DNA from 2 places in the Methylobacterium sp. 001424705 genome. Region 2 is predicted to be linked to the other one. Evidence: predicted binding sites of a transcription regulator. Region 2 holds the regulator's gene; the other holds the start of a gene.
What was found. Region 2 encodes LexA, which represses DNA repair genes until DNA is damaged. Its sites were predicted from a motif close to TGTTCNNNNTGTGTTCNG; they were not measured.
Positions count from the first base shown of each region.

Region 1 (3,536 bases), on a different contig from region 2:
GTTGGCCATGGGGCCCGGGCGGTAGAGCGCCACCAGGGCGATGATGTCCTCGAAGCGGTCGGCCTGCATCTCGACCAGGGCCTTGCGCATGCCGGCCGATTCCACCTGGAACACGCCCACCGTCTCGCCGCGCTTCATCGGCGCGTAGGTCGCCGCGTCGTCGAGGGGCAGCGAGGCGAGATCCACGATGATGCCGCGCCGGGCCAGGAAGTCCGTGCAGCAGCGCAGCAGCGTCAGGGTCTTCAGGCCGAGGAAGTCGAACTTCACCAGGCCCGCGGCCTCGACCCACTTCATGTTGAACTGGGTCACCCGCATGCCGGTCTTCGGGTCGCGGTAGAGCGGCACCAGCTGTTCGAGGGGACGGTCGCCGATGACCACGCCGGCGGCGTGGGTCGAGGCGTGCCGGTGCAGGCCCTCGAGCTTCTTCGAGATTTCCATGAGCCGGGCGACGATCGGCTCCTCCTCGATCGCCTGCTGGAGCTTCGGCTCGCCCTCGATGGCCTGGACCAGGGTGACGGGATTGGCCGGGTTCTGCGGCACGAGCTTGGTCAGCTTGTCGACCTGCCCGTAGGGCATCTCCAGCACGCGGCCGACGTCGCGCAGCACGCCGCGGGCCAGCAGGGTGCCGAAGGTGATGATCTGCGCCACCTGCCGCTCGCCGTAGCGCTGCTGCACGTAACTGATCACCCGCTCGCGGCCCTCGACGCAGAAGTCGATGTCGAAATCCGGCATCGAGACGCGCTCGGGGTTGAGGAAGCGCTCGAACAGCAGGCCGAAGCGCAGCGGGTCGAGGTCGGTGATGAGGAGCGACCAGGCCACCAGGGAGCCGGCGCCGGAGCCGCGGCCCGGCCCCACCGGGATGTCGTGGTCCTTGGCCCACTTGATGAAGTCCGACACGATCAGGAAGTAGCCGGGAAACTTCATGCCGACGATGACGTCGAGTTCGAAGGCGAGGCGGTCGCGATAGACCTGCTCGGACATGCCGGGCGCGGTGCCGTGCTGGGCGAGGCGCCGTTCGAGGCCGGCCTCCGCCTGCCGGCGCAGCTCCGCCGGCTCGTCGAGGGGGGGCGCCGCCGGGACTTCGGGGGTGCCCTCGGGGGCGGCGGCGTCGAGGACGGCGACCACGCCGAAATTCGGCAGGATCGGCTTGCGGGTGCGCACGCGGTAGGCGCAGCGCATGGCGATCTCGACGGTGGCGTTCAGGGCGTCCGGCAGGTCGGCGAAGAGCGCGGCCATCTCGGCGCGGGTCTTGAAGCCGTGGCGCGGGGTCAGCTTGCGGCGGCGGTCGTCCGAGACGAGGCGGCCGTCCGCGATGGCCAGCAGCGCGTCGTGGGCGTCGTAGTCGCCCTCCCGGGCGAAGAACGGCTCGTTGGCGGCCACCACCGAGAGGCCGTTCGTGTCGGCGAGCCGCAGCAATTCCCGCTCGACCATGCGCTCGTCGGGCAGCCCGTGGCGCAGGATCTCGACGTAGAGGCCGTCCTCGCCGAAGGCCGCGCGCAGCTGCGCCAGGCGGCCGGCGGCGAGTTCGGCCCGGCCCTGCCGCAGGGCGCTGTCGAGGGGCCCGGTGGAACCGCCCGTCAGGGCGATCAGGCCGGCGCTCGACTCGGCCAGGGCCTCGACGCCGACCCGGGGGGCGTCGCCCAGCGCCCCGTCGAAATAGGCGCGGCTCGCCAGACGCAGCAGGTTGCCGTAGCCGGTCTCGTCCTTGGCCAGCACGACGATGTTGGCGCAGCCGGCCTGGCCCTGCCCGACGCGCGCCATCGGATCGGGCGCCTCGAAGGCGACGGTGAGCTGGAGGCCCGGGATCGGCTGGAGGCCGGCGCCGGCTGCCTTCTCGGAGAATTCCAGCGCCCCGAACAGGTTGTTGGTGTCGGTGAGCGCCAGGGCCGGCTGCCGGTCGGCGAGCGCCGCCTTCACGATGTCCCCGACCTTCAGGGCCCCTTCCAGCAGGGAGAACGACGAGTGAACGTGGAGGTGGACGTAAGCCGGGTCTTTCAGGATGCGCGCCATGAGACCACCAGCCCGAGTCGTGGTTTCCAATCCATGAGAATTCGGGGCCCGGACGCGTTTCCCTGTGGACCGCACGACCCCTGTGACCCCGTCGCAACGCTAACGCAAGGGCGCCAGTGCGACAGCCCAGGCGGCGATGGACATCGCCAGGAGCCCGAAGGCCATGAACTCGACCGCACCCGTCAGGATCATCCGCTTGAACATGGGCCTCGCCTTTCGTTGACGCCCCAAGTTTTGTTCTTGTTTTGTTCTATGTAAAGCGAAACTCGTCGGCGCACCGCATCGTGGTTACGGCCCGGTAAATCCCGTCGCCTTGGCCAGCGGTCGCGGATCGGCTCCGCGTGCTCACGCGAAGGCGTCGGACCTCCGCGGCCCAGCGATCCGCCGCCATTGATACCCGTGCCCGGCCCTCAGGGCAGCTGCTCGATCAGCCCGTCCCGGATCGTCACGCGCCGGTCCATGCGGGCGGCGAGATCCATGTTGTGGGTGGCGATCAGCGCGGCGAGGCCGGAGGCGCGCACCAGCGCCACCAGGATGCCGAAGACGTGGGCGGCGGTGTGCGGATCGAGGTTGCCGGTGGGCTCGTCGGCCAGGAGCAGGCGCGGGCCGTTGGCGACCGCGCGGGCGATGGCGACGCGCTGCTGCTCGCCGCCCGAGAGTTCGGCCGGCCGGTGCTGGAGGCGCTCCTTGAGGCCGAGGAAGCTCAGGAGTTCGTCCGCCCGCGCCCGCGCCTCGCGCTGCGAGAGCCCGCGGATCAGCTGCGGCATCACCACGTTCTCCAGGGCCGAGAATTCCGGCAGGAGGTGGTGGAACTGATAGACGAAGCCCATCTCCTCGCGCCGCAGGCGGGTGCGCTCGGCATCCACCATCGCGGCGGTCGGACGGCCGCCGATGTAGATCTCGCCGCCGTCGGGGCGCTCCAGCAGGCCGGCGAGGTGCAGCAGCGTGCTCTTGCCGGCCCCCGAGGGCGCCACCAGGGCGACGAGCTCGCCCGGCCAGATCGCGAAATCCGCCTGGCGCAGGATCTCGAGGGCGCCGGCCCCTTGGGCGTAGCGCCGCTCCACCTTGGCGAAGAACAGGGCCGGGACCGGCTGCGCGCCGGGCGCCTCGGCTGTCGTGGTCATGGATGCTCGGGCCTCAACCGTAGCGCAGGGCCTGCACCGGATCGAGCCGGGCGGCGCGCCACGAGGGATACAGCGTCGCGATCAGCGACAGGGCGATGGAGGTGACGACCACCACGGTGATCTCGTTGGCGTTCATCTCGGCCGGGATCTCGGCCAGGAAGCGCACCGTGGGGTCCCAGGCGGAGGGGAACAGCACCCGCTGGATCCCCTTGATGTTCATCGTGATCAGGATGCCGAGGGCCAGCCCGCTCAGGGTCCCCACCACGCCGATCAGCGCGCCGTTGATGAGGAACACCCGCATGATGGTGCCGGGGGTCGCACCCATGGTGCGCAGGATGGCGATGTCGCTGGACTTGTCGCGCACGAGCAGGATCAGTCCCGAAATGATGTTCAGGGTCGCGA
Region 1 is NZ_JCBANU010000023.1:83,729-87,264, reverse strand. It holds gene dnaE (DNA polymerase III subunit alpha) at 1-2,010, opposite strand, end outside; gene AC6EUL_RS17250 (ABC transporter ATP-binding protein) at 2,421-3,134, opposite strand; gene AC6EUL_RS17245 (lipoprotein-releasing ABC transporter permease subunit) at 3,148-3,536, opposite strand, start outside.
Region 1: the regulator LexA is predicted to act here: its motif matches at 2,246-2,263, upstream of dnaE (DNA polymerase III subunit alpha).

Region 2 (3,536 bases):
TCCGGGGCAAGAAACGGGTTGATACGGGCCCCCGTCGACGGGGAATCGGGCCGTCGTGAGGCGCCCGGGCTGGTCAGTACCGACCGGATGCGACAGAATTCGCGCGGCGCGCCCGGGTCGATGACCGGGAAAGCCGCAGTTCGTCCGCGAGGCCGCCATGTTCAATCTGTTCGACATCCTTCAGGCGCAGGCGGGCCCCAACGCGCAGGGGTTCGGACGGCAGTTCGGCTTGTCGCCGGAGCAGAGCCTGCGCGCGATGGAAGCCCTGCTTCCGGCCCTCACGATGGGGCTGCAGCGGAACGTCGCCCAGGATCCGACCGGCTTCGCCCACCTCTTCAATCTCGTCGGCCCCGCCGCGCCGAAGGCGTCGAGCGCGACGCCGCAGATGGACATGCTGGTCCAGCAACTCTTCGGCTCGCCCCATCTGAGTCAGGCCGTTCTGCAGCAGGCCGCTGCCGTCAGCGGCGTGGCGATGCCGGCCTTGAAGCAGATGCTGCCGATCATGGCCGGCATGGTGGTGGCGGGGATCGTCCACGTCATGATCAACCAAGCGCCTGCCGCGGCGCCGGTCCCGCGCGCCGAGGCGAACCCCTTCGGCTTCCCGCCCAATGCCTGGTCGGAGATGATGCAGGCGTTCCTGAACTCCGGCGCCAAGGCCCCGAAGCCCGCGACGCCCTCGCCCCAGGCACGGCCGCGTGCGGCGTCGACGTGGCTCGCGGCTTCGCCCCGGCCGGAGTCCGCCGCGCCGGACAGGTCGGCCACGGAAGCGCCCTTCGACGTGATGCAGCAGATGTTCCAGACGGGCCTGGAGGTGCAGCAGGAGAACGCCCGCGCGATGCAGCGCCTGTTCGATACCTTCTGGCAGGATCCCCGCAATCCCACCGAGACGGGCGGCAACGGTTCGGGTGACCGGCCCAAGGCAGGGCGCACCGGGCAGCGCTAGCCGAAGACCCGCCGTCGGCGACGCCGGCAGAGGACGGCAGAGAACCGATCGTCGCCGGGCCATCGACCCGAGGGCGCTGCGCCCGGGCGCCCTGCCGACCGGTCAAGACGCCGGCCGTCCAACTCATTCGTCGGATTGGGGCACCACTCGATCGCAGCGATGGCCGCAGCGGCAGGCCGGCGTGGCGCTCGGGCGACGCCCAGATCCGCCCTTGCCGAGGGGATCGAACGGATCGCGCCCGAGAGGCTTGAGATGGGAACCCTTGCAGAACACTTACGGAACGTTTAACGTGTTCGTGGTTTGTTTCTAGTGCCACCCGCCGCGATCCGTGGCGCTAACGAAGAGTGTCCCGCATGTTGACGCGTAAGCAGCTGGACCTGCTCCAGTTCATCCAGCTTCGGATGCGCGAGAGCGGCGTTCCCCCGTCGTTCGACGAGATGAAGGACGCCCTCGACCTGAAGTCGAAGTCGGGCATTCACCGCCTGATCACGGCCCTGGAGGAGCGCGGCTTCCTGCGCCGGCTGCCCAACAGGGCGCGGGCCATCGAGGTGATCCGGATGCCGGAGAGCCTCGGGGGGAATGCGGGCGCCCCGCGCGCCGCTCCGGCCTCCGAGGTTCGCCGCTTCATGCCGAGCGTGGTCGAAGGCGGCAAGGGCAAGGGCCTGCCGGCCGGCGCATCGGTGTCCCGACTGCCGACCACGCAGGCCACCGACGAGAGCGGTCGGGCCGTGACCATCCCGGTGATGGGTCGGATCGCGGCCGGTACGCCCATCTCGGCCATCCAGGAACAGAGCCATTCGGTTACGATGTCGCCGGATTTCCTGGCCGGTGGCGAGCATTACGCCCTGGAGGTGCGCGGCGATTCGATGGTCGATGCCGGGATCCTCGACGGCGACCTGGTGGTCATCCGCAAGCAGGACACCGCCAATACGGGCGACATCATCGTGGCCCTCATCGACGACGAGGAGGCGACCCTGAAGCGCCTGCGCCGGCGTGGATCGTCCATCGCCCTGGAAGCGGCGAATCCGGCCTACGAGACGCGGGTCCTCGGGCCGGATCGGGTGCAGATCCAGGGACGTCTGGTCAGTCTGGTGCGCCGCTACTGAAGGGGGTCCCCGTCCGGTTCATCGCCGGACGGATCCGACGGGTCGCGGGTGCGATCGGGGATTTCCGGTAAGACCGACGCCGGCGGTGTCGAAGATGGCAAGGCCGTTCCCGGCGGGTCCAACGGCTTTCGCAAGGGCGTCGCACGCCAGGGCACGACATCCCCGGGATGCTTCGCGGTGGCGAGGGACGGCCCATCGCGGGTGAGGCGAATCGCGGTCGCACCGTGGGATCCCAGGAAATCCCGGTCGATGACGATCGATGCGGTGCAGCCCCCGGGCGCGGATTGCCGGGTGATCAGGATGTCGGCCCTGGCGCAGTCCTCTCCGAGGGCACGCTTGTCGGTGGTCAGGGCGAGCACGCGGCCGTCGGGTGTGGTCAGGGTACAGCCCAGGCGATCGCAACGCGCGCTGTCGAACCCCGTGACGTCCTGCACCCGTCGGTCGTCTCCATCGGCCTTGAGCCATTGCGCGAGCACGAAGGGGGGCGGCCGGCCAAGGGTGGCGAGCCGCCCGTTGCGCTGGCGGATGGCGGCGCCCGCCCCCTCCCGATCGACGTAGATGTCGTAGCGATCCGGGGCAGCCGCACAGGCGATGCCGATCGCTGCCGGAATGAGGCCGAGCCAGCGCAGCGACGAGGCCGGGAGCGTCAGGACGATCAGGGCGGCGGCCAGGAGGCCGAGGGCCCCCGTGCCGAAGGCCGGGACCACGACGACGGCGTTGCCGAAGCCCGCGATCCAGGTCGAGATGGTCAGCATCCCCCGCACCGCCAGGCCCATGGCCCACCAGACCGGCTGATCCAGCGCGAACGGATAGGCGAGGATGCCCAGAACCGCTGACGGCATCACCGCCAGGGAGACCAGCGGCAGGGTGAGCGCATTGCCCACCAGCCCGAAGGGCTGCACCGTCTGGAAGTGGTAGGTGGCGAAGGGCGCGGTGGCGATCTGGGCCACGAGCGTCGTGGCCAGGGTGCCGAGGACCGCCGCGGTCGCCAGCGCGAAGATCCGGGTGAGCAGGCCGGCACCGTCGCGCTGCCGCCCGCGTCCGGCGATCAGCGGCGCGCAGGCAATCAGGCCGGCCACCGCCGCGAACGACATCTGGAAGCTCGGGCCGAGGAGGCCGTCCGGCTCGCGGGCCAGGGCGATCAGGGCGGCGAGGGCCAGGTTTCGCATGCTGAGCGCCGGGCGATCGACCAGGATCGCGCCGAGCATCACGAGGGTCATGATCAGCGAGCGCTCGGCGGCGATGTCCCAGCCGGAGAAGACGCAGTAGGCCGTCACGCCCACCATGGCGACGGCAGCGGCGATCTTCTTGATCGGCCAGTGCAGCGCCGCGAACGGAACGAGGGCCAGGAGCGCCCGCACGAGCCAGAACACCACGCCGGCCGCCAGGACCATGTGAAGGCCCGAGATCGAGACGACGTGGTAGATGCCGGCGGCGCGCAGGATGTCGTTGGTCTCGGGGCTGATCAGGCCGCGCTTGCCCGTCAC
Region 2 is NZ_JCBANU010000005.1:93,806-97,341, reverse strand. It holds gene AC6EUL_RS06115 (DUF937 domain-containing protein) at 158-943, shown strand; gene lexA (transcriptional repressor LexA) at 1,297-2,049, shown strand; gene AC6EUL_RS06105 (ComEC/Rec2 family competence protein) at 2,043-3,536, opposite strand, start outside.